DNA from 2 places in the Pseudomonas sp. HS6-2 genome. Region 1 is predicted to be linked to the other one. Evidence: riboswitches for the same ligand, from Rfam matches in the RefSeq annotation. Region 1 holds a riboswitch; the other holds the start of a gene.

Region 1 (14,789 bases):
GTGGCCCAGTGCGACGAACGCCAGGCCTGCGCCACGGCTGTCGGCCCAGGCGACCGAACGGCGCACCATGAACGCTTCCGGCTCGAAGCTTTCCTGGGCGGTGCGCTTGACGTGAGCTGACGCGGGCGCGTCATCGAGTTCTTCGTTATCGCTCAGGCGGCGGCCGATGATGTTGTCCTGGTCAGCCTGAGGCAGCGACTTGAAGTACTCCAGATCATGCTTCCACAACTGGAAAGCGGCGAAGCTGGAACCGGCCAGGCCTGGCTGCCCGCCGGCTAGAAGGGCGGCATCCACCGCATCCTGGTCCACCGGGTTCTCGGTGCCGTCTTCGTAACCGGTCAGGTCGTGGCCACCGCGGTGCAGGAAGCCATCGACGCTGTCAGCCAGGTGCAATGCCGGGGCCAGCACCTGTTCCAGTGCCTGGGCCTGAAGCAGCAGGTCGCCACGTTCGTTGCCGCGCAGCCACAACCACAGGGCGTGCTGAGTGCTCGGGTTTTCCACCGCGGCATCAAGCTGCGGGAAGGCGCGCAGGCCAGGGATGTCGCGGCCAAGGGCTTTTACCAACGGCGCACCGATACCGAGGATCAGGTTCTGGCCATCCACCTGCGGCAGCAATACATCCAGTACGGCAGGCAGCGCCTCGGGCGACTGCAGGGCGAAGAACAGGTGACGGGCGTGGGCCGGCACGGGGGTGGCAAGCAGACCTTGCTGGAACGGCATGACAGACTAATCCTCGGCAAAAGCGGAATGCTACTGCGCTGGGGCGCCTATCGCAACGCGGCAGGGAGACGCTGTGCGTCAAGGTCTGCCAGTAATCCGGTAATAAACGGTTACCAAGTACTGGCGCATTGCGATCAGCCGGCCCGCAAGGCCGGCCTAGACTGCCTGCATCCCTTGCCCGAGTGCCTGCCCATGACCGCCTCACCCTTGTTGACTGCGTTCCTCCCCCTGGCACTGGGCATCATCATGCTCGGTCTCGGCTTGTCCCTGACACTGGCCGACTTCGCCCGCGTGGTGAAATACCCGAAACCGGTGGTGGTTGGCCTGTGCTGCCAGCTCCTGCTGCTGCCACTGGTATGTTTCCTGATCGCCAATGGCTTTGGCCTGGAATCGGCGCTGGCGGTCGGCCTGATGCTGCTGGCCGCGTCCCCGGGCGGCACCACGGCCAACTTGTTCAGCCACCTGGCCCATGGTGATGTGGCGCTGAATATCACCCTGACGGCGGTCAATTCGTTGATTGCGATCCTGACCATGCCGCTGCTGGTAAACCTGTCGCTGGCCTGGTTCATGACATCGGATCAGGCAATTCCGCTGCAATTCGCCAAGGTCATGCAGGTGTTCGCCATCGTCCTGCTGCCGGTGGCCCTGGGCATGATGATCCGCCATTGGGCACCGCGATTTGCTGCACGCATGGAAAAACCGATGAAGCTGGTGGCAGCGCTGTTCCTGGCATTCACCATCGTGCTGGCGCTGGCCAAGGACTGGCAGACCGTTGTCGAATATGCCCCGGTGGTGGGCCTGGCAGCCTTAGTGTTCAACCTGATCAGTCTCACTCTCGGCTACTGGGTGCCGCGCCTGCTGAGCATTCCCAAGCGCCAGGCCATCGCCATCGGCATGGAGATCGGCATCCATAACGGTACCTTGGCCATCGCCCTGGCGCTGAGCCCCTCGCTGCTGAACAACGCCACCATGGCCGTGCCAGCCGCGCTGTACAGCCTGATCATGTTCTTCACCGCCGCAGGGTTTGGCTGGTGGGTCAGCCGCGGTCGCGTGGCACCCGCGCCTGCAGCTGGCGCTTGAGCACTTTCAGCGGCGGCGCATAGAAAAAGCCGAACGACACGCTGCCCGTACGCCCCTTCACGGCGTGGTGCAACTGATGGGCGCGGTGCAGGCGCTTGAGGTAGCGGTTGACCGGCCGCGGCTTGCGCGGCCAGTGCCGGTGAAAGAAGCCGTCGTGGGCCAGCACGTACAGCACGCCATACCCGGCCACGCCAGCGCCCACCCACTGCAAGGGCGCATGGCCGGCCTTGCCCAGGGCGATCAACGCCGTGGCGATCAGCCCCAGGGCCACCAGGTACAGGTCGTTGGTTTCCAGCATGCCCAGCTGCGGCTCGTGGTGCGAACGGTGCAGCCACCAGCCCCAGCCATGCATGATGTACTTGTGAGCCAGCGTGCCGACACCTTCCATGGCCACCAGGGTGCCGAGCAGCACGGCGAGATTGAACAGCATGTAACGGTCCGGGGTATGGCGGAGAATGGCGCAAGGGTACCGATTACCCAGGTTTATTTCTATGCAGGCGTGACCTGCTGTAGGGCATTTCCTGATGAATCCCTTGTCATGTTTCTGCCCTTGACCCGGCGTGGACGGCGGCGTAAGGTCCGCGACGCAATTTCGCATCCCTGAACAGGAGTCCTGCTTTGGACAGTAGCCCCAGTCGCTTGCGACAGGCCCACACGGCGAGCTAGTCCGGCAGCTTCCTGCCACTGTCTCGCCATTGGCCAGGCGGTGGAATTCTTCAGCCTTTGAAGGCTTTCCCCTCTTCCCTTTCGTGGTCCTGCGCATTTTCTGGTTATTCAACCGTGCGGGCGTGTGCCCGTGGAAGAGGTTTGCTATGGATTGGAAAGTCTTTCTGCTGCGCGTCGGCATTGCCCTGCTGCTCGGCGCTCTGATCGGTGCCGAGCGCCAACTGCGTCAGCGCCTGACCGGGCTGCGCACCAACGCGCTGGTCAGCACCGGTGCCTGCCTGTTCGTGCTGATGACCCAGGCAGTGCCTGGCATGGCACCCAACGATGCCTCGCGGGTGGCCGCTTACGTGGTGTCGGGTATCGGGTTTCTCGGTGGCGGGGTCATCATGCGCGATGGCTTCAATGTGCGTGGCCTGAACACCGCCGCCACGCTCTGGTGCACCGCGGCGGTCGGTGTGTTGTGCAGCCTCGGGCTGTTGCTAGAGGCAACGCTGGGCAGCCTGATGGTGCTGTGTGCCAACATCCTGCTGCGCGATATCGCCCAGCGTCTCGACCGCCAGGAGGTGCTGCCCGCCAGCGAGGTCGAACAACGGTTCGAGGTGCGCATCGTCTGCCGCGCCGAAGATGAGATCCAGGTGCGCAGCCTGATGCTGCACAGCCTGGGCGACCCACAGCTGCGCCTGCAATCGCTGCACAGTGAAGACCTGGCCAACCCGGCGCGCCTGGAAGTGCGCGCAGAACTGCTCGGCAACCCGCAGGCGCCGGCGCAACTGGAGCGGCTGGTGGGTCGGGTGAGCCTGGAGAAAGGCATCAGCTCGGTGCGCTGGCAGTTGCAGGCCCAGGCGCTGGCAGCGGACTAACGCACTTCGCGCAGGTGCCGCTCCTTCTGCTCCTGGCGCTCCTTGGCTTCGATGCACAGCGTTGCCGTAGGGCGCAGCAGCAGGCGGTGCAGGCCGATCGGCTCGCCGGTTTCCTCGCACCAGCCATATTCACCCCGGGCCAGGCGCTCCAACGCCTGGTCGATCTTGTCCAGCAGTTTCTTTTCCCGCTCCAGCGAGCGCAGCCGCCACCGCCGTTCCTCTTCGGCACTGCCGATGTCAGCCGGGTCGCTGTGCACTTCCTGCTCGCGCAGGGCCTGGAACTCCTCGTCGATACGCGCTTGCAGGTCGAAGCGCTGGCCAAGCAGCAACTTGCGGAAAAATTGCTGTTGGACTTCGTTCATGTAGGCTGCAGGAGCCTGGCGCAGCAGTTCCTCTTCAGTCATCAAGGCAGTCTCACGTGGCTGGGAAACTGCAAATGTTACGTTATAACCCATTCATTGCAAGTCCCGCCCAGCTCACCGCAGACTGTTGCCCGTCCACGGAGGAACATCCAATGCACATACGCCCCGCCCTGCCCGCTGACATCGCCCAGTTGATTGCAGTCGAGCAATCCGCCGCACACGCATTCTTGCGGCTGCCTGAACTGGCCTGGCTGGCCAATGCCGAGGGGCTGGACGAAATGGCGCACAAGGCCTTCATTGACGATCATGGCAGCTGGTTGGCCGAGGATGACCATGGGCAGGTCCTGGGCTTTGTGTGCATGAGCCTGGAACGCCAAGCGCTGCATGTTCACGAGCTTTCGGTACGGTTGCAGCTGCAGGGGCAAGGTATCGGCAGGCAGTTGCTCGACCAGGCATGTGCCGTGGCGCGAGATCGGGGTGTCCTGACGCTGACTTTGACTACCTTTGCGCAAGTAGCCTGGAATGGCCCCTTCTATGCCCGATACGGGTTCGAAGTGCTCGATGATCAGCAGCTTGACGCAAGACTGCAGGGCATTCTGGCAACAGAGCGTGCGCATGGTTTGAGTGGGCGGTGTGCAATGCGCCTGGCTCTGGCTTGAGCAGTCATTCGGTACTTTCTGCCAACGCGGCTGCCACCGTATAACCATCACGCCCCTGCCGTTTGGCCTGGTACAACGCAGCGTCAGCCGCCGCCATGAGGCTCTCTGGCGTGCTGGCATCCAGTGTCGGATAGCCAACGGCGATCCCGGCACTGGCCGATACCACTCCCAACGGGCTACCGGCGTGGGTGATCGCGTGGCGGCGCAGCAACTGCATGATCTCTTCGACAACCAGTTCGGCGCCTGCTACATCGGTGTCAGGCAGCAACACGGTGAATTCTTCACCGCCATAGCGCACTGCCAGGTCCGCAGGCCGCTTCAACGCTTGCTGTAAGAGCTCGGCAAAGCGCCGCAGGCATTGATCGCCGGCTGGGTGGCCATAGCGGTCGTTATAGAGCTTGAAGTAATCCAGATCGAGCATGACCAGCGCCACCGGACGCCCCTGGCGCCGAGCCCGCTTGAGTTCGGCCTCGAACACTGCATCCAGCCTCCGGCGATTGCCGAGCCCGGTCAAGCTATCGGTCAGGGCCAGTGACTTGAGGGTCTGGTGCGCCTGGTGCAGCGCCCGCTCGATGGCGATACGCTCGCGCAGCTGGCGCAGCACCACCCAGCCGAACGCAGCCAGGCCGGCCAACAACAGCGACAGTACCGAGACCGACTTGATCACATCCTGCCGCCAGGGCGCGATGATCGATTCCCGCGACAGGCCCGCCTCCACCACCAGCGGATAACTCGACAATGCCCTGTACGCATACAGCCGCGGGGTCCCGTCAATCACCGCCACCGCCTCGGCCAGGCCTTCGTTGGCATAGGGCAGGTGGTTGCGAAACACCTCGCTGTTGGCCAGGCTGCGTCCCACTACTTGCTCCACGAACGGCCTGCGAACCAGGATGGTGCCATCGCGCTTGGCCAGCACCAGCGCGCCCCTTTCATCGATTTTGAAATCACCGTAATAGCGCACGAACCAGTCCACCTTGATGGTGCCGAGCAATACCCCGGCAAAGCTGCCATCGCGATTATTGAGCCGGCGCGAGATGGGGATGATCAGGTCGCCAGTGGTGCGACTGCGCACCACCGAGCCGATGTGCACGCTGCGGTCGGTATGGCTACGGTGATAGATGAAGTAGTCGCGGTCGGCATTGTTGGCATTGGGCGGTATCGCGTCGTGATAAGTCACGATCCAGCTGCCGTCCGGTGCGTAGATAAACAGGCCATGCAGTTGCGGCATGATCGCCATCTGCTGGGCCAGCAATGCATGCAGGCGTGGGCGGTCAAGATGATCGAAGCCATCACCCTCCAGACGCTCGGCAAGCGCTGCGGTGATCGCGTCCACTTGGCGTATGGCGTCTTCGGCATGCTGGCTGGTGGCCCTGGCCAGGTTGCTGACCATGTTCTCGGCAGTGCTGAAAGCGAGCCGGTAATCACGCCAGGTTCGCCAGCCTTCGACCAGCACGAATGCCAGCATCATCATGGCCATGAATGCCAGGACGAGGCGGAACAATACCAAGGCACGCCCTTCGCCACTGGCCGCGAACAGCCCGTCGTCATCCTGTTTTCTGGCTGCACTCATGGAAGTCCTTGCCCTCAAGCGTATGCCACCTCTGACTATAGTTCAGCACTCAGGTGCCTCACGGTGGTCGCCCGGTGCCAAGAAAAACTAAACCTTTGCCAACAAGCCCGGCTCAACCGTACGCGACACTGAGGTCGCGCCACCGGTATCAAGGAGTCAGGCATGAGCAATTTGTTTATCAAACGCGCTGGGTTGTCGCTGGTGCTGGGCATGGCGTCGCTGCAGGCACTGGCCGCGACATCCGATGATTTTGTCGAGGCCGCCACTGAGGCCGGGATCGCCGAAACGGTCACTGGCAACCTGGCCATGGAAAAAAGTCAGAACGCCGAGATCAAGACATTCGCCCAGCAGATGGTCACCGACCACACCAAGGCCAACCAGAAACTTGGCGACATTGCCCGCAAACTGGATATCAGCGTTCCCGACGAAGCCACGCTGACCGACAAGGTGAAGAAGATGATCCTCGAATGGCGTGACGAGTCGTTCGACAAGTCGTACGTAAACAACCAGGTCGACGCCCACGAAAAGGCCGTGGAACTGTTCAAGAAGGAAGCGGCGTCCTCCGACAAGCCTGAACTGAAGGCCTTTGCCAGCGAAACACTGCCGACCCTGGAGCACCACCTGGAACAGGCCAAGGCACTCCAGGCTACCCACGGCAAGTGACCGTCCCAGCACACGAGGCCACACATGAGTAATGATGCACTGCGTAGCGAAATCCTCACTCGCCTGCTGCACGCCCACCCGCACGGCCTGGGCAAGGAACTACTGGACAACTACCGCGGCGAGAAAGCCGTGGCCGGCATGCTCAAGACGCTCCAGGAGCATGGATTGATCCAGGACGGTAGCGTGGCGGTGGGTGATGATCACCAAATCAGCATGAGCTATCCGATCAAGCTGTCTTCATCAGGGGTCGAAGCGGCCAAGCAAGTTGAGAGCTGAATGACAGCCGCCCCATCGTCCAGTTGCTGGCGATGGGGCGTGTTGCATCAGGGCTTGGTGTTGGCTTTCTCGTCATCCCTGGGCGGTTTGGCCGGCCCTTGTGGGTCGACTTGCGGATCTTCAAGGTCGGGCGAATCCGGGTCGAAGCCCAGATCATGCTTTTTACTCGCCTGCTCTGAGGAATGCGGCCCCTGTCGATGCTGCTCTGGCTTGTTCATGTTGCGCTCTCCCGGTGATGTCTACGGAAGAACACAGGCAGCTGAGGAAGTTTGATTCAATTGACCGCTTTCAGCTGTGCGCGGCAGGCCTTGAGCGCCTCATCACGGTCAACCAGTTCATCGTGCAAGTGCTGCAATTGCCTGCCCTGCTCGGCACACTGCGCGCGTTTGTCTTCCAGGCTTTGCGATTGCACCTGCAATTGCCGGCGCATTTCATCGCTGGCACCTTGAGCCTGCGCGAGGATTGTACGCAAGCCCTGGATCTGCGAGTCGCGCTGCTCGAGCAGTTCATCCTTGACCTTGCACTCACTGTTGACCTGGCGATGCTCACCGAGCATCCGCTCGTTATCGCGGTGCAGGCGGGTGAGTTCGTCCTGCTTGACGATCATGCCTTGCTGCAATTGACGCAGCTCCACTTGCAACTGCTGGGTCTGCGCTTCGTGGCGACGCTGCTCCTGCTCACGCTGTTCGCGGCTGGCGCTGCGGTAATGCTCCAGCGCTTCGCGGGCGTGGCGATGCTTGTCTTCCAGTGAGCGGACCTGCTCGTCCTTGTCGGTCAGGCGCACCTGCAGTTCGCCCAGCGACTGATTGAGGCTGGCGCTGCGCAACTGCTCGGCCTGCAGCGAGTTCTGTGCAGTCACCAGGCGCTCCGACTCGGCAGCCAGTGCAGCAGCCTGGATCTGCTGTTGCTGGTGGGCGGCCGCCAGTGCCTGCTGCGCCAGCTGCAACCGCGCCTCAAGCTTTTCGCGTTCCTCGTTGAACGCGCATTCGGCCTGCTCGATACGGGCGTCGCCTTCCTCCTGCACCTGCGCAGCCAATTGTGATACCAGTTTGGTCAGCGCATCGCTGAGGGCAGCCTGCCCCTGCAGGGCCACAGGCTTCTGCCCCTCAAGCTCCTTCAAGTAGCGATGGATGGTGGTCTTCGAGCCTGTATTGCCCAACTCGATACGTACCGCATCGATGCTGGGGTACTCGCCCCGGGCGATCAGCACCTGCCGCGCCTGCTGCACTACCGCCTTGTTGATACCGCCCCGGGCCATGATTGCTCCTACGATTTCGTAACATGATACGTACCATGTAATTACGTAAGAATTTTGTTCCTTGCCTGGCAATATTTCAAGTTAAATCTAAGGCTTAATAATCACGGCTTATCGCATGTTAATTAGAAAAACAGCGCTCCCCGTAGCTGATCGATGCAGCCGGTACGCCGGCGGCGAAACGTCGCCGATAAGCAGATTCGATATCCCATTAAGCATTTCCCAGAGGCGCTCGCGGCCAGGCGCGCCTTACAGTCACCTGCCGCCGAAATCCGGCGCGGTGGTTCTCCATCCGGACTACTCACCACTACAAGAACAAAAGGTGATCCCCCATGCTCAAGCCCTCTGTCGACGCCAGCGTCGACGTCAAAGACTGGATCGACAGCCGCCCTGTCTCGCCCTATCAGTGGCTGATCCTGTCGCTGTGCTTTCTGATCGTGCTGTTCGATGGCTTCGACGTGGCCGTCATGGGCTTCATCGCCCCATCGTTGATGCAGGACTGGGGGCTGTCGCGTGCAGCGTTCGGCCCGGTGATGAGCGCTGGCATGGTCGGGCTGGCCCTCGGCGCTCTCACGGCCGGCCCCTACGCCGACCGCCTGGGGCGCAAGAAGGTGCTGCTGATTGCCGTCACCGGTTTCAGCCTGCTCAGCCTGGCCTGCGCCTTCGCCCGCACCCCTTATGAGCTGGCGGTGCTGCGTCTGCTGACCGGCATCGCACTGGGCGCGGCCATGCCCAACAGCACCACCCTGCTGTCCGAATACCTGCCTGAGCGCAGCCGCTCGCTGCTGATCACCGTCATGTTTACCGGCTTCAACATGGGCTCGGGATTGGGCGGGTTTCTCGCAGCCTGGCTGATTCCCCAGCACGGTTGGCAGTCGGTGCTGCTGGCCGGCGGCGTGCTGCCGCTTGCGCTGCTGCCCCTGTTGCTGTGGCTGCTGCCGGAGTCCGCCCGCTTCCTGGCGGCCCGCCAGGCGCCGGCACAACAGATTGCCGCAGCCCTGGCCAAACTCGGCGGGCGATTCGCCGAAGGCACCCGCTTTACCGTCAGCGAACCGTCCGTGCAGCACAAGGCCCCGGCTCGCCAGCTGTTCAGCGAGCGCTACCGCTTCGGCACTTTGGCCTTGTGGGCGACCTATTTCATGGGCCTGCTGGTGATCTCATGGACCACGGCCCCGACAAACTCCCTCCTCCAGGCGAACCCAACTGGTGGCACAGACCGTTACACGCCATATGCCTCACACCAGCAGAAGCCTGGAACCATTACGCCCCCTGGCGCACCGGCGAGCCCGGAGAAATGCAAGGCAAAAAGAACTGGCAACTACCGTTCTGGGCAGTGCTCTTTCCCTACAACCTGTCAGTAGCCATCTGCTGGTACGTCATCTGCCGCGTATTCAACGTTCGCGCAGCGCCGCCACCGCCAGAGGCGTTCGAGGAAGCCCCCATTCAACCCAGAAAGCGAAAACGCAAATGAGCACCGGCTGAGAAAAGCTTGGGCTGCCTGCAGCAGCCCCATCACTTGAAACATTGACCCAGATCGCTAGACTTCGCCTTTACCCTGACAAAGCAGGGAAAATCTCACGGAAGAGAGCCCACAACCATGCAAGGCGATTCCATGGCAATCGATTCCGTTCTGATCCGCATCCTCCGTGCTTTCACGTCATTCAACCAGCGCCTGTTCCTGCGTCGCCTGAACAAGGAAGAGGTCAACCTCATCGACCACTACCGCACCCTGCCCGAACGCGATCGAATCGCCGTGCGGTACATGTGCACGGCAATTCACAAAACCTCAATGAAACAGCCCGACTGAAGCCAACCGGCACTCAGTCAACGCCATCCAGCCCCATCTGCCAGAAATCAGCCTCCAGCCGCGAAGCCTGGCCAAAGATCTGTGCCAGCTCCCCAAACCGCTGCTCGGTCATGCTCCGTGCCGCCAGTTCATCCAGGTGCTTGCGCGCCGCCGCGGCCACGCCCTGGTAGCCCTCGCCGGCATACTCGCCTATCCATTCCCGGTACGGGTGGTCGCTCAGATCACCAATGCGCTCCGCCAGCGTGCGGCCGATCTCGGCATAGCCGATCACGCACGGTGCCAACGCCACATGCAGTTCGAGCAGGTCACCGGCCGCGCCGCAGTCGAGCACGTAACGGGTGTACGCCACGGTCGCCTGGTGCTCGGGGGCTGCCTGGATATCGGCTTGCGACAACCCCCAACGTGCACACAGGCGCAGGTGCAGTTCGGTTTCGTCGAGAATCGCCGCCAGGCCGGCCTGGGCGGCGCGGATATCCGCCGGCAGTCGGCTCTTGTAGGCGGCCAGGGCCCAGGCGCGGGCGAACTGGATGAGAAACAGGTAGTCCTGGATGAGGTAGGTGCGAAAGGCTTGTTCCGACAAGGTGCCCTCGCCCATCTGCCGCACGAAGTCGTGATCGACGTAGCTGTTCCACTGGCCGGCAGTAGCAGCCTTCAAGCGCTCGAAAATATCCATGCTCAAGCCTCCTCGGTGTAAATGGCGTCGAAGAAGGCAAGCTCCAGTTCAACGGTCCTTGCGTAGAAATCACTGGCCAATGCGGCCTCCTGGGGGCCGACACGGTCCAGTTCGGACTTCAGGAACGCCACGAAATCACAGAATGCCGGGTTGTCGTGCAACGTAATCCATTCGGCATGGACGAAGTTGGCCGGCAACGGCTTGGGTGCCTTGAGAGCCCAGTCCAGGTAAAGGCCTTCGGCAACGTTCAGCACGGCCAGCGCGGCAGCATAGGAACGGGTGGCCGCGGCCTCGCGCATGATGGCCTTGAAACCGGCGGTAGGTGCAGTGTCTGCAGGCTCGGTGCGCTGCGCCGGGCTGACGTCCAAGGCTTCGAACGCACGCAGGAAATAGGTGTTCTCGTCGCTGGAGATCATCCCCGCGAAGCGGCCGAAACGCAGGCGGGCTTCATAGGTGTCGGCGGTGGCGATGGCGGCGCCGAGCAGGGTCAGGAAGCTGTCGAGAAAGCGGTGGTCCTGAACCAGGTAGCGGACCATGATCGGGTCGGCGACGCTGCCTGCACAGAGTTCGGTGACGAAACGGTGGCCGACGGCGGCCGACCAAGTCGGCTGGTTCTGGCGTTGCAGGGTTTCGCTGAAGCGTTCGGTCATGGTGTGGCCTCGCAGTGAGGCCGGCAAAAGGCAGGTTCGGCTGTCCCATCCCTTCGCCGGCATTATCCGGATCAGGTTCGAAGGGTCACCGCGCTGCAGCTGTCAGCGGTTTCTCAGCCCGTTGCCGGGCTCCCCTTGGTGGGCAACATGTATACAGCCCCCATCACCAATTGTCACCCACTCCATCACCAGAGTTGGGCCCCAACCCTGCCCAGTTTCGGGGGCCTAGACCCGGTCCTTGACACCCCGTTATTTAGCGCGCCTCAGGCGCCGCAAGGAGTTGTTTGACAAAGTATTACCGAAACATCTGTTGGCACAGCCGTTGCTCAGGCCATCAAAACCCGGCAATACGCCATTGATGGCCCATAGCCATTTAGCCGTGAGCGAGGCACCAGGCAATGAAAACACCTGCCGTGATCCACCCCAACAGCCACGCCTTCAAACTGTCTGCCGTGACCGCGCTGATGCTCAGCTTCGGGCTGATCTCAGCCATGGCCTCTTCGCTGGATGATGTCAGCCAGCCGCCGCCGACAGACCCCTCGCATTACGATGACCAGCCGGCAGACCCCGCCCCGTCGCTGCTCAACCTGTTCAACCTGCCTGAAGCCAACGAAGGTTCGCTGGAGCTGCAAAACGGGTTGTACGGTACTCGGCAGACCAACCGCGTCGACAACGTGCTGCCGCCCGCCCTGCAGACATCACGCAATTACCCTACCAACGGCAAGCCGAGCCCGTTGTTTGGAGCGCAGCCGTTCACCCAGCAATTGCTGCTGTTCGAGGAATTCGGCCCGGAAAAACTCGACCCCAATCTGCCGCCCCCTTCGCTGACCTTCCCGGTCCCCACTCTGGGCCCGGAACCTGCTCAAGACCCCAACGTGGTCGCCCGCAGCAGCCCCAATGGCAATGCCCTGGAGGCCTTCCTCAAGCAGCCGGGGCTGTACCCGTACCCGTCCCAGTACGCCAACACCCTCGACCGCAACCCGTGGAAGGCGCAGATCGAGCTGTTCCTGAACCGCAACTCGGTCGGCTCGCCAGCGGAAGGCCGGCCACCAGGAAAAGGCTGGTCGCACCAGCGCTGGAACGAGTTCTACCCCCAGGCAGTGTTCAAGACTGCGCAGGCAGGTGCGCGCATCAACCAGGGGCTGCGTGACCGCAAGCAACTGCACAACTATGCCGTCGGTGAGTTCGCGCCAGGCGGGCTGTACTACCAGACCTCGGACATCCCGAACACCCTCGGCACCACCAAGGGCATCGACACCCGCTTCCACCCGAACTTCCCGCTGCAGAACCACAAGTCACTGTGGACCTTCGACGGCACCTTTCCGCCGAAACTGCTGATGGTTCGCTATGGCCAACCGGTGCTGATGCGCCACTACAACGCGCTGCCGATCGACCCGGCAGCCAACGCCGGCTTCGGCTTGCACACCATTTCCACCCATGAGCATAACGGTCACTCACCGGCCGAGAGCGATGGCTTCGCCAACGCCTACTTCTTCCCTGGCCAGTACTATGACTACCGCTGGCCGATCCAGCTGGCTGGCTACGACACCATCAACACCCGTGCCGAAGACCCGCGCGCCGCATTCCCCTGCTCGCCGGGTGAAACGCTCTACGTCAACGACGCCAACCCGGGGCTGAAGACCTGCGAGAACGGCAGCATCAAGATTCGTGGCGACTGGCACGAAACCATGAGTACCCATTGGTTCCACGACCACATGATGGATTTCACGGCGCAGAACGTCTACAAGGGCAACGCCGTGATGATGAACTACTACAGCGCCATCGACCGCGGCAACGAAGCGCTGCAGGACGGTGTCAACCTGCGCTTCCCCAGCGGCTCGGCGATGCCTTGGGGTAACCGCGACTACGACGTCAACCTGGTGATCGCCGACAAAGCCTGGGATCAGAACGGTCAGCTGTGGTTCAACCCCTTCAACACCGACGGCTTCCTCGGCGACCAGGTGCTGGTCAACTGGCAGTACCAGCCCAAGCTCAAGGTCCGCGCCCGCGCCTATCGCTTCCGTATCCTCAACGGCTCGGTGTCGCGCTACTTCAAGTTTGCCGTGGTGCGTGAAATCGCCGGCAACGGTGGCGAGTTCAAGGGGCCGTCCGGTTCCAACGTGTCGTATGCCCGCGTGCCGTTCCACATGATTGGCAACGACGGTAACATCATGGAACACGCCGTGCCGTTCGACGGCACCATGGACCTCAACGGCGACGGCAAGACCGACGACAACAACGCCATCCTGCCGCTGCAAGGCATCGCCGAGCGCTACGACATCATCATCAACTTCGCCAAGAACGGGATCAAGGTCGGCGACAAGCTGTATATCGTCAACATCATGGAGCACGAAACCGGCAAGGGCCCGAAACAGCCTATCTCGCTGGCCGATGTGCTGTCCGAGAAGTACAAGGCGGTGATCCAGCAGACCAGCAGCGGGCCTGAGTGGGACAAGGGCGACCCGGTAGTCGGCAAGGTCATGCAACTGATCGTGCAGCCCTACAGCGGCCAGGACCTCAGCATGGACCCGAGCGCCTATGAACCGGCCAAGCCGGGCAAGGCCGAAGGCCTGAAGATGATCCCGCTGACCATCGACCGCACCGCCGTGGCCGACCAGGCCAAAATCAAGGCTGCCCGCCACCGCGAGTTCATCTTCGGCCGCTCCGACGGCACCGATACCAGCCCCTGGACCATCAAGACCGACGGCGGATTTGGCTACAGCATGGACCCACGGCGCATCTCCGCCGCGCCACAGCTGGCCAGCGAAGCGACCCAGGGCGGTTTCAGCGGCGACGGCACCCTGGAAGTGTGGAAGATCAAGAACGGTGGCAACGGCTGGAGCCACCCAGTGCATGTGCACTTCGAGGAAGGCGTGATCCTCAGCCGTGACGGCAAGGCACCGCCAGAGTGGGAAAAATGGGCACGCAAGGACGTCTACCGCATCGGCCCGGACGCCGACTCCTCGGGTGAAGTGGAAATGGCCATTCGCTTCCGCGAATTCGCCGGCACCTACATGGAGCACTGCCACAACACCCAGCATGAAGACTCGTCGATGCTGCTGCGCTGGGACATCGAGCACCCTGGGCAGTTCCAGGTCATGCCGACGCCGCTGCCAGGCTGGGATGGCGTGCAGTATATGGCCTCGGTAGGCCTGCCGACCTTCCGTACCGCCAGCAGCAACAACGGAGAAAATCCGGCCAACAAGCCACCCGTGGCCGTCAATGACAGCGCTGCGACCAAGGCAGGCAAGCCGATCGTGATCAACGTGCTGGCCAACGACACCGACCCGGAAGGCAACCTGCCATTGACCGTCAAGGACCTCAGCCAGCCTGATTCCGGCAAGGGCTCGGTCAGCACCGACGGCACCACCGTAACCTACACCCCGCCGGCTACGGTCGACACCCCGTTCACCGCCAGCTTCAACTACACGGCGCGTGACGCCAAGGGCGCCGAGTCGCTGACACCGGCCACGGTCAGCGTGGCAGTGAGCCCGGCGGTGAATGCCGACGAGGTCCAGGTCAGCAGCGCCGTGGTGCAGGTGCGCAGC
Region 2 (14,789 bases), 2.7 Mb from region 1:
GTCGCTCTGCGCGGAAGGGCGAACGCTATCGCGCTCGAGGCTGGCCAGTACGCGGTCACTGAAGTCCGGTGCCAGCGCCAGTTTGGTCGGCCAGCCTACCAGCAGTCGTTGTTGTTCGGCGAGGAAGGCATTGTCGGGGCGTACCAGTCCGGACTGCGCGGGCTCGGCGCGATCGACGCGCAGGGTCGCCCAGCGCACCTGGCCTTGGTCGACCCAAGGCAGCAGGCTGGCGATTTCCTTCTGCGCTGCGGCAATCTGCGCGGCAGGTTCGCGGGCTACACCGTCGGCTTCGGCGATATCGCCGCCGAGGTACCAGACCCACTGGCCGTCTGCGGCCGGGTGGGTGGTGACGGTTACACGCGGCTTCGGCCCACCGCCCAGGCAGTGCGCATAAAGCGGCTTGAGGTTTGGCCCTTTGGCCAGGACCATGTGCAACGGGCGGGTCTGCATGGCAGGTTGCTTGAGGCCCAAGGCATGCAGCAGGTCTTCGGTGCCAGCGCCGGCGCTGAGCACGATGCGCTGGGCGCGGATTTCACGGCCGTCGACGCGCAGGCCGACCAGTTCGTCGCCCTCGCGCAGCGGTTCGATCTGTTCGCCAGCGAGCAGGCTGTCACCGGCCAGTTCGGCCAGGTTGGCCAGCAGGCTGGGCACATCGATCACCAGCTCCGCCAGGCGATAGACTTTGCCCTTGAAGCCGCGGTCTTGCAGGGCCGGTGGCAATTGCTCGCCCTTTACCTGATCGACCCGGCCACGCACTGCCTTGCTGGCGAAGAAGCTGGTCAAGTTGCCGGCCAGGGTGCCTGGCGACCACAGGTAATGGGCATCGGAAAGCAGGCGGGTGCGGGTCAGGTCCAGTTCGCCGCTGCCATCGATCGCTTCGCGCCAGCGTCGCGGCATGTCGGCGATGGCTTCCGAGGCGCCGGTCAGGGCGCCGTGCAGGGCGTACTTGGTACCGCCATGGATGATGCCTTGGGACTTGATGGTCTGCTCGCCACCGAGGGTGGCGCGCTCGACCAGCACTGTCGAGTAACCCAGGCGACGCAGGCGAGCATTGAGCCAGAGGCCTGCGACCCCGGCGCCGACGATCAGTACGTCAGTGGTAATGGCGGTTGGCATGGCGGTACCTCGAAGACTGGGACAGCTGGCAAGTATACAGGCTGCCTCAGTGCCCGGCAGTTTTGGAAAACAGCTGAATCACAACCACGCCGCCCACGATCATGGCCATGCCCAGCATCGCCGGTACATCCAGCTTCTGCCCATAGACCACCAGCGCCGCCACGCTGATCAGCACGATGCCAAGGCCCGACCAGATCGCATAGGCGATGCCTACCGGAATGCTGCGCACCACCAGGGTCAGCATCCAGAACGCGATCCCGTAGCCGACCACCATCAGCAGCAACGGCAACGGCGTGCTCAGCCCCTTTACCGCCTTCATGGAGGCAGTGGCGATGACTTCGGCGCAGATGGCGATGGCGAGATAGGTATAGGCATTCATGACGGGATCCTCCGGTAACTGGCTCGGCATTCTAGCGATTGCCCGGATGCGGTAAAGTCATTACCTATCCGAACGGGAGATGGGTTGATGGCCGATCAATGGAACCTTGAACAACTGCGCACTTTCCTGCGGGTCGCCGAATTGCGCTCGTTTTCCGCCGTGGCCCGCGAACAGCGCAAGGCACAGTCGGCCATAAGCAATGCCATCGCCCTGCTTGAAACCGACCTCGGTGTCACGTTGTTCGAGCGCAGCAGCGGGCGCCAACCCAAACTGACTGAAAACGGTACGGCGTTGCTCGAAGATGCCCGCGAGCTCTTGCGCCAGTGCGAACGCCTGGATGGTCGTGCCCGGGCCTTGATGCGCGGCCAGGAAGCCTTGCTGAGGGTGGCTCAGGACGAAGCGATGCCTTACCAGCCTGTGATCGACAGCCTCGACGAACTGGCTAGCCGTTACCCTTATCTGGAGGTGCAACTGGCCAGTGGTGCCCAGGGGGATGTAGCGCGCAAGCTGGCCGAACGACGCGCCGACCTGGGGCTGTTTTTCCACCACGAAAGCATCCCGGCATCACTGGAGCGCCGTGCGTTGGGCAGTGTGGAAATGGTAACGGTCTGCGCGATTGAGCATCCGCTTGCGCATGAAGGCCGGGTGACCCGCCAGCAGCTGGCCCGCCATCGGCAATTGCTGATCACCCCGCAACAAAGCGGCTACCCTGGCGGCGAGGCAATCAGCCCGCAAGTCTGGCGTGCCGACAGCTTCTACGCCATGGCCGAACTGCTGATGCGCGGCCTGGGCTGGGCCTGGCTGCCGCGGCATGTGGTGCAATACCCGACCTACCAGGCGCACATGGTCGAGCTCGACAGCGAATGGCGCCCGCCCGCGCTGGTGGCCGAACTGGCCTGGCGCCGTGATGAACCACTGGGCCCAGCTGCGCAGTGGCTGGCCGAGCGCTTTGCGGTGCACCTGCGTGCGATCGGGTAAACTCCGCGGCCATGAACAGAACACTCTATACCTTGCTGTTTCACCTGGGCCTGCCGCTGGTTGCGCTGCGCCTGTACCTGCGCGCGCGCAAGGCACCGGCCTACGGCCAGCGCATCGGCGAGCGCTTTGCCCGCAACCTGCCGGCCATGCGCCAGGGTGGGATCTGGGTGCATGCGGTATCGGTTGGTGAAAGCATTGCCGCCGCACCGATGGTGCGTTCGCTGCTCAAGGCCTACCCGGACCTGCCGATCACGCTCACCTGCATGACCCCGACCGGTTCCGAGCGCATTCGCGCGATGTTCGCCGATGAGCCGCGCATCCAGCATTGCTACCTGCCCTACGACCTGCCATGGGCGGCCGGACGCTTTCTCGACCATGTGCGCCCGCGCCTGGGCATCATCATGGAAACCGAGCTGTGGCCCAACCATATCCACCAATGCGCCAGGCGCGGCATTCCGGTGGCCCTGGCCAATGCCCGACTGTCCGAGCGCTCGGCCCGTGGCTACGGGCGCTTTGCCAAGCTGACCCGGCCGATGCTGGGCGAAATGAGCCTGATCGCCGTGCAGACCGAAACCGAGGCTCGGCGCTTCCGTGACCTGGGCGCGCGCCCCGAGTGCGTGCAGGTGACCGGCTCGATCAAGTTCGACCTGAAGATCGATGAGCACTTGCCGCCTCGTGCCAGGGCATTGCGCGAACAGTGGGGCGCCGACCAGCGTCCGGTGTGGATCGCTGCCAGCACTCACGAGGGTGAGGATGCCTTGATCCTGCAGGCGCACCGGCAGTTGCTGCAGGTGCATGGTGATGCGCTGCTGATTCTGGTGCCGCGTCATCCTGAGCGGTTCGATGCCGTGCATGCCTTGTGCACCGAGCAGTTCGCCACGGTGCGCCGCTCCGCCGGCACGTCGGTGGATGCCCGGACGCAAGTGCTGCTGGGTGACACCATGGGTGAGTTGCTGTTTCTCTACGCCTTGGCCGACATCGCCTTTGTCGGTGGCAGCCTGGTGGCCACGGGCGGCCATAACCCACTGGAGCCCGCGGCATTGGCATTGCCGGTGCTCATGGGGCCGCATGTGTTCAACTTCCTTGAGATCAGCGCGATGCTGCGCGAGGCGGGGGCGTTGCAACAGGTCGATGATGCCGACGGGCTGGCCGAGGCGGTGCGTCGCTTGATCGAGCTGCCCCAGGATGCGCAGCGCATGGGCGAGGCGGGCAGGGCGGTGATGCGGGCCAACCAGGGCGCCTTGCAGCGCTTGCTGGATGGGCTGGGCAAGTTTCTTGGCTGACTCTGGTGTTGGCGCGTCGCGGGCGTGCCCGCGAAGCGCCAACACCTGCCTCAAGGCCTGCGCTCAAAGTTCTTGGCAGCCGCTGCAGCCAGGTCCGGTGGCAGGAAGTCCTTGTCCGGGTTGTAGTCCGGCTTGAGGTACTGCTTGAGGTCCTGCAGGTCCTGCGGGCTCAAGGTCCCGGCCGCCTGCTTCAGGCTCAGGTTGTCGAGAATGTAGTCATAACGGCTGTTGTTGTAGTCGCGCACCGAGGTGTACAGCTGGCGCTGGGCGTCGAGCACGTCGACGATGTTGCGGGTACCGACCTGGTAGCCGATCTCGGTGGCTTCCAGGGCGCTCTGGTTGGAAATGATCGACTGCTTGCGCGCCTGCACCTGCTCCACATCGGTGTTCACCGCGCGGTGCAGGTTGCGGGTGTTCTCCACCACCTGGCGGCGCAGGCTTTCGCGTTGCTGCTCGCTCTGGCTCAAGCGCTGGTAGGCCTCGCGCACCTGCGAGCTGGTCAGGCCACCGCTGTAGATCGGGATGTTCAGCTGCAGGCCGACGGTGGTCTGCTCCACGTCACCGCTGTAATGCACATTGGGCAGCGCAGCCGAGTTGCTGAAACCCAGGTTGTCGTTGTCGCCTTTTTGGTACTGAGCCACCGCATCGAGGGTCGGAGCGTGGCCGGCCTTGCGCTGGCGCAGGGTTTCTTCGGCGGCGGCAACGGCATGGTTGGTGGCAAGCAGGTTGAGGTTCTGGCGACCAGCGGTTTCTACCCAGGCCTTGGCGTCGTTGGGAGTCGGCACCTTCACCGGAAGTGTGTGGACCACACCCTGGATCGAGCTGTATTCGCGGTTGGTCAGGGTGACCAGGGCCTCGAAGGCATCCTGTACCTGGCGCTCTGCGACGATCCGGTTGGCCCGGGCGGTGTCGTAGCTGGCCTGCGACTGCAGCACGTCGGTCTTGTCGGAGAGGCCGACGTCGAAACGTTCGTTGGACTGGTCCAGCTGACGCTTGAACGCCGCTTCCTCGGCTTTGGTCGCCGCCAGGTTGTCCTGGGCACGCAGCACGGTGAAGTAATTCTGCGCAGTCTGCAGGATCAAGTTTTGCTCGGTCGCCGACAGTTGCAGTGCCGCCTGCTCGTTGACCGCTTCGGCAGCCTGCAACTGGAACCAGCGATCGGCGCGGAAGATCGGTTGCGAAAGGGTCGCGCTCCAGCTGTTGCCGCTGCGGTTGATGGTCGTCGAAGGCTGGTCGAGCTTGGTGCGGGTATTCTGCATCTCGGCACCGGCCGAGAGGTTTGGCAACAGGCCGGCGCGGGCCTGCGGCACGACTTCTTTCTGGGCGCCATAATCGGCACGGGCGGCAGCAAGATCGGCGTTGTTGTCGACCGCTTCCTGGTAAACACTGACCAGATCGGTCTTTACCGTCGTGGGCATGTCCGCTGCCCAGACCACTCCGTTGGACGCACAAGACACGGCTATCGCCAGTGAAAGTTTGCGCAGCATAGAGGCAATCCTTGTACGAAATTTAATTACTGAACTGTTGAGTATCGAGCGACGGGCCAGTGTAGTGCCATGCGCACCCGTCAACAATCATAGGCTGTGCCTTTCATCTCCCCTGCGTTTTACCCGCTTGGCTTTGCCGACCACTCCAGTCTAGACTGCGGATGTTCTTGTCGGGGTGCCTTGAAGCAAAGGCTGAGATCGCAGAGGTGCGGATCCCGTTGAACCTGATCAGGTTAGCGCCTGCGTAGGGAACAAGATTGCTCGCCTTCCCGGGGAGCCTCTTGTGCCAGGTCCGGGAATGTCGCAGCTGCATGCAGCTTCAGGCACCCCCATATCCGGCACTGCACCCATCAAGGGTGCGTCCACGTCTTTCAGGTTCACCCCGACATTCCACTGCTAGGAAGCCGTCTGGAGAGCCTGTAATGACCAAACAAGAAAAAACGATCAACCTCAGCGAATCGGCGCAAGTCGATCAGCAGTCCGTGCAACCGTTCCCGCGTTCGCGCAAGGTCTACGTCGAAGGCTCGCGCCCGGACATCCGTGTGCCCATGCGCGAAATCAGCCTGGACGACACCCCGACCGACTTCGGCGGCGAAAGCAATGCCCCGGTACTGGTCTACGACACCTCCGGCCCGTACACCGACCCCAACGTCATCATCGATGTACGCAAGGGCCTGGCCGATGTGCGTTCGGCCTGGATCGACGCGCGCGGTGATACCGAGCGCCTGGGCGGCCTGAGCTCCGACTTCGGCCAGCAGCGTCTGAACGATGCCGAGCTGGCCAAGCTGCGCTTCGCCCACGTGCGCAACCCGCGCCGGGCCAAGGCTGGCGCCAACGTCTCGCAGATGCATTACGCCCGCCAGGGCATCATCACCGCCGAGATGGAATACGTGGCCATCCGCGAGAACATGAAGCTGCAGGAAGCACGCGCTGCGGGCCTGCTCGACGATCAGCATGCCGGCCACAGCTTCGGTGCCAACATCCCGAAAGAAATCACCCCGGAATTCGTTCGCCAGGAAATCGCCCGTGGCCGAGCGATCATTCCGGCCAACATCAACCACCCGGAAGTGGAGCCGATGATCATCGGCCGCAACTTCCTGGTGAAGATCAACGGTAACATCGGCAACAGTGCCCTGGGCTCCTCGATCGAGGAAGAAGTGGCCAAGCTGACCTGGGGCATCCGCTGGGGCTCGGACACCGTCATGGACCTGTCCACCGGCAAGCACATCCACGAAACCCGCGAGTGGATCATCCGCAACTCGCCCGTGCCGATCGGTACAGTGCCAATCTACCAGGCGCTGGAAAAGGTCAATGGTGTGGCCGAGGACCTGACCTGGGAGCTGTTCCGCGACACCTTGATCGAACAGGCCGAGCAGGGCGTCGACTACTTCACCATCCACGCCGGTGTGCTGCTGCGCTACGTGCCGCTGACCGCCAAGCGGGTCACCGGTATCGTCAGTCGTGGTGGTTCGATCATGGCCAAGTGGTGCCTGGCGCACCACAAAGAGAACTTCCTGTACACGCACTTCGACGAGATCTGCGAAATCATGAAGGCCTATGACGTCAGCTTCTCGCTGGGTGATGGCCTGCGCCCAGGCTCGATCGCTGACGCCAACGACGCCGCCCAGTTCGGTGAGCTGGAAACCCTCGGCGAGCTGACCAAGATCGCCTGGAAGCATGATGTGCAGTGCATGATCGAAGGCCCCGGCCACGTGCCGATGCAGCTGATCAAGGAGAACATGGACAAGCAGCTGGAGTGCTGCGACGAGGCGCCGTTCTACACCCTCGGCCCGCTGACCACCGACATCGCTCCGGGTTACGACCACATCACCTCCGGGATTGGTGCGGCAATGATCGGCTGGTTCGGTTGCGCCATGCTCTGCTACGTCACGCCCAAGGAGCACCTGGGCCTGCCGAACAAGGATGACGTCAAGACCGGCATCATTACCTACAAGATCGCCGCCCATGCCGCCGACCTTGCCAAGGGCCATCCGGGCGCACAGATTCGTGACAATGCCTTGTCCAAGGCACGCTTCGAATTCCGCTGGGAAGACCAGTTCAACCTCGGCCTGGACCCGGACACCGCACGCGCCTTCCACGACGAGACCCTGCCGAAGGAATCGGCCAAGGTTGCGCACTTTTGCTCGATGTGCGGGCCGAAATTCTGCTCGATGAAGATCACCCAGGAAGTGCGCGAATACGCGGCCAAGATCGAGGCCGTGGACGTGACGGTCGAGCAAGGCATGCGCGAGCAGGCCGAACGGTTCCGCCAGGAAGGCAGCCAGCTCTACCACAAAGTGTAAGAACGCCACCATTCCCTTTGTGGGAGCGGCGGTTCGCCGCTCCCACAAAGGGGTGGCCAATGTCTCATCAATTCTTCCTGCGAATATAACAATGACATCACCCAGCCAATTCTCCCCCGACTACCCGGTCCCCACCCACCAGCGCATCTTTGGCGCCCGTGACCTGTTCTCGCTGTGGTTCTCTCTGGGCATCGGCCTGATGGTCCTGCAGGTCGGTGCCATGCTGGCCCCTGGCCTTGGCCTGGCCGGCGCGGTCCTGGCTATCGCCCTAGGCACCGGTGTCGGTGTGCTGCTGCTAGGCGCTGCCGGGGTCATTGGCAGTGATACCGGCCTGTCGGCCATGGGCACCTTGAAGCTGAGCCTGGGTAGCCATGGCGCGCGCTTGCCGGCACTGCTCAACCTGTTGCAACTGGTGGGCTGGGGCGCCTTCGAGATCATCGTCATGCGCGATGCTGCCAGCCTGCTGGGCGCGCGGGCGTTCGGCGAAGACAGTGCCTGGAACAGCCCGATGCTCTGGACGCTGTGCTTCGGTGGTTTGGCCACTCTGCTGGCGGTCAGCGGCCCGTTGGCGTTCGTGCGCAAGGTGCTGCGTGCCTGGGGTATCTGGCTGCTGCTGGGGGCGTGCCTGTGGCTGACCTGGAACCTGTTCGCCAAGGCCGACCTGGCTGAGCTGTGGAGCCGCGCCGGGGATGGTTCGATGTCGCTGGCCGTTGGCTTCGACATCGCCATTGCGATGCCGTTGTCATGGTTGCCGTTGATCGCCGACTACTCGCGTTTCGCCCGTAACGGCAAACATGTATTCGGCGGAACCGTCCTGGGCTACTTCATCGGCAACACCTGGCTGATGAGCCTGGGCGTGGCGTACACCCTGGCCTTTGCCGCCAGCGGCGAGGTCAATGCGCTGCTGCTGGCCCTCGCGGGTGCCGGCATGGGTATCCCACTGCTGTTGATCCTGCTGGACGAGTCGGAAAAGGCCTTTGCCGATATTCACTCGGCTGCCGTTTCCACTGGCGTGCTGTTGCCACTGAAGGTCGAGCACCTTGCCTTGGCCATTGGTGTGCTATGCACCCTGATCGCCTTGCTGGCGCCATTGGCCCAGTACGAGAACTTCCTGTTGCTGATCGGTTCGGTGTTCGCGCCACTGTTCGGCGTGGTGCTGATGGACCACTACGTGATCCGTCGCCGTCGTCTGCCGACCCAGGTCGGTGGCTTGCACTGGCAGGCGCTGCTGGCCTGGGTGGTGGGTGTGGTGGCCTATCATGTGATCGCCGCCAAGGCACCGGAGCTGGGCGCTACCCTGCCAGCACTGCTGCTGGCAGGTGGGTTGCATGGCCTGCTGAGTTTCAGCCGCGGCCGGGAAACAGCTCAGGCTTGAGCACGCCGTTCAGGCGTGGGTAAGGGATCTTCAGCTCCACGTGGCCCATGGAGTAGGGCGCGATGGCGTAGACCTCGTACTTCACCACCACAGCGCCGTACGTCAGGGCGATGTGCGGCGAGCGCTTGAAGGGCCAGGTCTTGACGAACTCGGCGTCCTTGTCCATGCCCACGCTGATCAGCCAGGCACGGTGCGACTCTTCCACGGTCTTCCAGAAGGTTTCTTCCTGGCCTGGCACCAGCATGTCCTGCAGGGTCAGCACCTTGTCCAGCTTGCGCGAATAGTTGATGAAGCCGCGCCCCGGCATGCCGTGGGCACCGCCGCTGTCGAGGTAGCTGGACAGCTCGATGATCACCAGCCCGTCATGCTGCTCGCGTACCTTGGCTTGCAGGTAGCTGCTGTTGCGTTTGTCGGCACTGGCCAGGTATTGCTGCTCGTAGGCCTGGAGGGTGCTTGGCGCGGTGCCATGCTGATTGTCTTCGGTCAGTTGCAGCAGGCGCTTTTCGACGATGGCGTCGAGCTTGGGCTGGGCCGGGAAGTGCACGGTGTCAATGTTCACCAGCGGGCAGTCACTGGCGCTGCAGCCGGGTTTGACGTGCTCCCAGGCATCACGCTTGACCTCGAGCGGGGTCCGGTAATTGGGTGCGAACAGACTCTGGCAGGCGCCCAGAGCGAGTGCCAGCACGGCCACGGAAGTCAGTTTGACAAGTGTCATGATGATCCTTGCAGAACAGGGAAAAGTCGGCCTTTGACCGTCTGCGCGGCCTTCAGTTCGCCACTAAGCTAACAGAGTGAAGGCGTGCTGTCCCGAGTGCACGAATGGTTGCCGGAAAGGGGTGAAACGGGCAACCGTGCAGAGTAGGATGGCGCGATGCGGTAATTGAGGTAATGAGGATTTCCATGTCAGACAGGTTGAATTCGGTGCCCAAGGCGGTCGAGATCGTCAAGCGGGCCAACTGCTTCAAGGGCTTCTACAAGCTCGACAAGGTGCAGCTGCGCCATGAGCTGTTCGCGGGTGGCATGAGCCGTGAGATCAGCCGTGAGCTGTTCGTGCGTCACGATGCGGTCTGCGTGTTGCCTTACGACCCGCTGCGCGATGAGGTGGTGCTGATCGAGCAGTTCCGTGTCGGCGCCTTGGGCAAGGTCGACAACCCTTGGCTGATCGAGATGGTTGCCGGGCTGATCGACAGGGAAGAAGAGCTGGAAGACGTCGCGCATCGCGAAGCCGAAGAAGAAGCCGGGCTGGCGATAGGCGCCCTGTGGCCGATCACCCGTTACTTCCCTTCACCCGGCGGCAGTGATGAGTACGTGCACCTGTACCTTGGCCGCTGCACCAGTGAAGGCGCGGGTGGCCTGCATGGCCTGGAAGAAGAAAGCGAGGACATACGTGTACGCGTGTGGTCGTTCGACGATGCAATGCAGGCCGTGCGCGATGGTCAAATCTGCAACGCGGCGACCATCATCAGCCTGCAGTGGCTGGCGCTGAACAAAGATGAAGTTCGAGGTATGTGGAAGTGAACCTCTTGCGTGAGCGTTATCGGGTTGATCTGGCCGGGCTGCAAGCAGCCTGCGAGGCCAACTATGCCCGGCTCATGCGCCTGCTGCCTGATATGCGTACAACCCAGAGTTCGCGGCGCATCGGCATGACCCAGGGCGACCAGATGCTCGGCGTGCTGGTGCTCGATGTGCTGCTGGCCTGTCCGTACACCACTACTTTACGCGTGCGCCAGGAGCACAGCCTGCCCTGGCTGCCGGTGCCGCACCTGGAGGTGCAGGTGTATCACGATGCGCGTATGGCCGAAGTGGTCAGCGCCGAGCATGCCCGCCGCCTGCGCAGCATCTACCCGTACCCCAACGAGGCCATGCACCAGCCGGACGAGAAGGCGCAGCTCAATCTGTTCCTCGGCGAATGGCTCAGCCATTGCCTGGCCTGTGGTCACGAATTGGCAAGTGTGCGCTGAAATGTGACCTGGTTCGGGTGTGAGTGTTTGCTCGCAGCCGTTCCAGCGCCATAATTCGCGCAGTACCCGTTCGAGGAGACGGCCGTTGCCGCACCCAGACTCTTCCCCTGCGCCCGTGCATGTGGTGCAACTGACCGATGCCCACCTGTTCGCCAACCCGGCGGGCACCTTGCTGGGCCTCAATACCCGCGACAGCCTGCGCCATGTGGTGGCCCAGGTTCGTCGCGAGCAGCCGCGTGTCGACTTGCTGTTGTGCACCGGTGACCTGTCCCAGGATGGCAGTGTTGCGTCGTATGAAGCGTTCCGAGAGCTGACCGGCGAATTTGCCGTACCGACTCGCTGGTTGCCGGGCAACCATGATGAAGCCAAGGCCATGAGCGAGGTCGCGCCAGAGCTGGTGCAGTCGGTGACCGACATCGGCAACTGGCGCGTGGTCATGCTCAACACGGCGGTGCAGGGCGCTACCCATGGATTGCTTGAACAGAACCAGTTGTCGACCCTCGATGATGCTCTGGCCTCGGCCGGCGAGCGCTATTGCCTGGTGTGCTGTCACCATCAGCCGGTGGATATCGGTTGCGCCTGGATCGCCCCGATCGGTTTGCGCAATGCCGATGAATTGTTGCAGCGGTTGCGCGGTTATCCACAGGTGAAGGCGTTGCTTTGGGGGCACATTCATCAGGAGTGGGATCAATGGCGCGATGGCTTGAGGCTACTGGCCACGCCGTCGACCTGCATCCAGTTCGCGGCGGGTAGCGAGGACTTCAAGGTCAGCGAAGAACAGCCGGGTTATCGCTGGCTGCGCCTGCATGCCGATGGGCGAGTGGAGACTGGGGTGGAGCGGGCCACTGATTTTGAAGTGAAACTTGACTTCAATAGCGCGGGATATTGAAGAGCCCCGGGCTGCGCTGCAGTCTCAGCCTTTTGAAGAAATTGTTGCGAAATTGGCCATCCGGCGCCAAAACCCGGCGAACGCGCTACACTGCGCGTCCCTGCGCCCGCACGATCGGGCGCGAAGCCACAGATTCCGGGGGCAGCATGTCGGGTTCCATCCTCTATATCCATGGCTTCAACAGCTCGCCAGTGTCCACCAAGGCGCGCCAGCTCGTGGCGGTGATGCAGCAGCTGGGCCTTTCGCAGCAGCTGCGCGTTCCGGAATTGCACCACCACCCACGCCAGGCCATGGTCCAGCTCGAAGCTGCCATCGCCGAGCTCGGGGCGCCCCTGCTGGTCGGCAGTTCGCTCGGCGGCTACTATGCCACCCATCTGGCCGAGCGCCATGGCCTGAAAGCCTTGCTGGTAAACCCGGCAGTCACCCCGCACAAGCGCTTCGACGGTTATCTGGGTGCCCAGCGCAACCACTACACTGGCGAGACTTGGGAGCTGACCCTGGACCATGTGCAGGCCCTGGCCGAACTGGAAGTGCCGGCGCCGACCGACCCAGGCCGCTATCAAGTGTGGCTGCAGACCGCCGATGAAACTTTGGACTATCGCCACGCCGAGCAGTATTACCGGGCTTGCGCGCTGCGCATCCAGGCTGGTGGCGACCACAGTTTCCAGGGCTTTGCCGAGCAGATGCCAGGCCTGCTGGCCTTCGCCGGCATTGCCCGGCAGCAGTATGCGGCGCTCGATTTTTCTGTATTTTGATCTTTTTGCATTCACCAGACTGACGACGAGAATCCATGGCCAATCCCAGCGCTAGCGCCTATAACGCAGACGCCATCGAAGTCCTCTCCGGCCTCGACCCGGTGCGTAAACGCCCGGGCATGTACACCGATACCAGCCGGCCTAACCACCTGGCCCAGGAAGTCATCGACAACAGTGTCGACGAAGCCCTGGCCGGCCACGCCCGGTCGGTGCAGGTCATTCTCCATGCCGACCACTCGCTGGAAGTCAGCGACGATGGCCGTGGCATGCCGGTGGATATCCACCCTGAAGAGGGGGTGTCGGGCGTTGAGCTGATCCTCACCAAGCTGCATGCCGGCGGCAAGTTCTCCAACAAGAACTACCAGTTCTCCGGTGGCCTGCACGGCGTGGGTATTTCGGTGGTCAACGCCCTGTCGACTCAGGTGCGCGTACGCGTCAAGCGCGACGGCAACGAGTACCAGATGACCTTCGCCGATGGCTTCAAGGCCAGCGAGCTGGAGGTGGTCGGCACGGTCGGCAAGCGCAACACCGGTACCAGCGTGTACTTCAGCCCCGACCCGAAGTATTTCGATTCGTCGAAGTTTTCCATCAGCCGTCTCAAACACGTGCTCAAGGCCAAGGCCGTGCTGTGCCCGGGCCTGCTGGTCAGCTTCGAGGACAAGGCCAGCGGCGAGAAGGTCGAGTGGCACTACGAAGACGGCCTGCGTTCCTACCTGGTCGACTCGGTCAGCGAGTTCCAGCGCCTGCCCGACGAGCCGTTCTGCGGCAGCCTGGCGGGTAACAAGGAGGCCGTCGACTGGGCCTTGCTGTGGCTGCCCGAAGGCGGTGACAGCGTTCAGGAAAGCTACGTCAACCTGATCCCCACCGCCCAGGGCGGTACCCACGTCAACGGCCTGCGCCAGGGCCTGCTCGATGCCATGCGCGAGTTCTGCGAATTCCGCAACCTGTTGCCGCGCGGCGTCAAGCTGGCGCCGGAAGACGTCTGGGAGCGCATCACCTTCGTCCTTTCGATGAAGATGCAGGAACCCCAGTTCTCCGGCCAGACCAAGGAACGCCTGTCGTCCCGTGAGGCCGCCGCGTTCGTCTCCGGTGTGGTCAAGGACGCCTTCAGTCTGTGGCTCAACGCCCACCCTGAGCTGGGCATGCAGCTGGCGGAACTGGCCATCAGCAACGCAGGCCGTCGCCTCAAGGCCAGCAAGAAGGTCGAGCGCAAGCGCATTACCCAGGGCCCGGCGTTGCCAGGCAAACTGGCCGATTGCGCCGGGCAGGACCCGATGCGCGCCGAACTGTTCCTGGTCGAGGGTGACTCCGCCGGTGGTTCGGCAAAGCAGGCCCGCGACAAGGAATTCCAGGCCATCCTGCCGCTGCGTGGCAAGATCCTCAACACCTGGGAAGTGGACGGCGGCGAAGTCCTGGCCAGCCAGGAAGTGCACAACATCGCCGTGGCCATCGGTGTCGACCCGGGCGCGGCCGACCTGTCGCAACTGCGCTATGGCAAGATCTGCATCCTCGCCGACGCCGACTCCGACGGCCTGCACATTGCCACTTTGCTCTGCGCATTGTTCGTCCAGCACTTCCGCCCGCTGGTCGAGGCCGGCCATGTCTACGTTGCCATGCCGCCGCTGTACCGCATCGACCTGGGCAAGGACATCTACTACGCCCTCGACGAAGCCGAGCGTGACGGCATCCTCGACCGCCTGGTGGCCGAGAAGAAGCGCGGCAAGCCGCAGGTCACCCGATTCAAGGGCCTGGGTGAGATGAACCCGCCGCAGCTGCGCGAAACCACCATGGACCCGAACACCCGGCGCCTGGTCCAGCTGACCCTGGACGACGTGCAAGGCACCACCGAGATCATGGACATGCTGCTGGCCAAGAAGCGCGCCGGCGACCGCAAGAACTGGCTGGAAACCAAAGGCAACCTGGCTGAGGTACTGGTTTGATTCGTCTGTTGGTCGCGGCCTGCCTGGCGCTGGTTGCCTTGCCGAGCCTGGCGGGCAACTGGCCGGAGCTGAAGCTGGCCTCCGAGCACCCGATCGAGGGAATGCGTGGCGGCAACCTGTCCGGCCTGGTCGAGTGCCGGGGCGGGCTCTGGGGTGTTTCCGATCGTGATGACGACCGCATTTACCGCTTCGACCAGCAGGACGCCGTCTGGCGCGCGCAGCCGCTGACCTTCACGCCACCCCCCGTGCCCGAGAGCGGCCTGCCGTGGGGGTTGAAGTCGCGTAACTGGGCGGCCTCCTACGTGCGCGGTGGCGAGCTGGAT

Evidence for each region. A riboswitch is a leader RNA that binds a small molecule or an ion and turns the genes downstream of it on or off. The one in region 1 is predicted to bind thiamine pyrophosphate.
Region 2: linked by a shared signal. The riboswitch ahead of thiC (phosphomethylpyrimidine synthase ThiC) and the one ahead of ACOKS3_RS15280 (TenA family protein) in region 1 are both predicted to bind thiamine pyrophosphate.

The regions. Positions count from the first base shown of each region.
Region 1 is NZ_CM143906.1:3,280,722-3,295,510, forward strand. Features, by position in the region: gene ACOKS3_RS15210 (Dyp-type peroxidase) at 1-720, opposite strand, end outside; gene ACOKS3_RS15215 (bile acid:sodium symporter family protein) at 913-1,800, shown strand; gene ACOKS3_RS15220 (sterol desaturase family protein) at 1,757-2,230, opposite strand; gene ACOKS3_RS15225 (MgtC/SapB family protein) at 2,613-3,326, shown strand; gene dksA (RNA polymerase-binding protein DksA) at 3,323-3,730, opposite strand; gene ACOKS3_RS15235 (GNAT family N-acetyltransferase) at 3,841-4,347, shown strand; gene ACOKS3_RS15240 (sensor domain-containing diguanylate cyclase) at 4,352-5,917, opposite strand; gene ACOKS3_RS15245 (DUF4142 domain-containing protein) at 6,080-6,580, shown strand; gene ACOKS3_RS15250 (hypothetical protein) at 6,605-6,856, shown strand; gene ACOKS3_RS15255 (DUF6021 family protein) at 6,904-7,074, opposite strand; gene ACOKS3_RS15260 (DNA-binding protein) at 7,131-8,114, opposite strand; partial or broken gene ACOKS3_RS15265 (MFS transporter) at 8,444-9,304, shown strand; gene ACOKS3_RS15270 (hypothetical protein) at 9,724-9,918, shown strand; gene tenA (thiaminase II) at 9,932-10,591, opposite strand; gene ACOKS3_RS15280 (TenA family protein) at 10,594-11,241, opposite strand; TPP riboswitch at 11,273-11,387, opposite strand; gene ACOKS3_RS15285 (Ig-like domain-containing protein) at 11,640-14,789, shown strand, end outside.
Region 2 is NZ_CM143906.1:562,158-576,946, forward strand. Features, by position in the region: gene ACOKS3_RS02525 (NAD(P)/FAD-dependent oxidoreductase) at 1-1,116, opposite strand, end outside; gene ACOKS3_RS02530 (DMT family transporter) at 1,163-1,495, opposite strand; gene ACOKS3_RS02535 (LysR family transcriptional regulator) at 1,583-2,473, shown strand; gene waaA (lipid IV(A) 3-deoxy-D-manno-octulosonic acid transferase) at 2,485-3,756, shown strand; gene ACOKS3_RS02545 (TolC family outer membrane protein) at 3,807-5,243, opposite strand; TPP riboswitch at 5,405-5,511, shown strand; gene thiC (phosphomethylpyrimidine synthase ThiC) at 5,666-7,546, shown strand; gene cytX (putative hydroxymethylpyrimidine transporter CytX) at 7,638-8,921, shown strand; gene ACOKS3_RS02560 (RsiV family protein) at 8,890-9,636, opposite strand; gene ACOKS3_RS02565 (NUDIX domain-containing protein) at 9,822-10,439, shown strand; gene ACOKS3_RS02570 (DUF1249 domain-containing protein) at 10,430-10,882, shown strand; gene cpdA (3',5'-cyclic-AMP phosphodiesterase) at 10,968-11,771, shown strand; gene ACOKS3_RS02580 (YqiA/YcfP family alpha/beta fold hydrolase) at 11,918-12,526, shown strand; gene parE (DNA topoisomerase IV subunit B) at 12,562-14,466, shown strand; gene ACOKS3_RS02590 (esterase-like activity of phytase family protein) at 14,463-14,789, shown strand, end outside.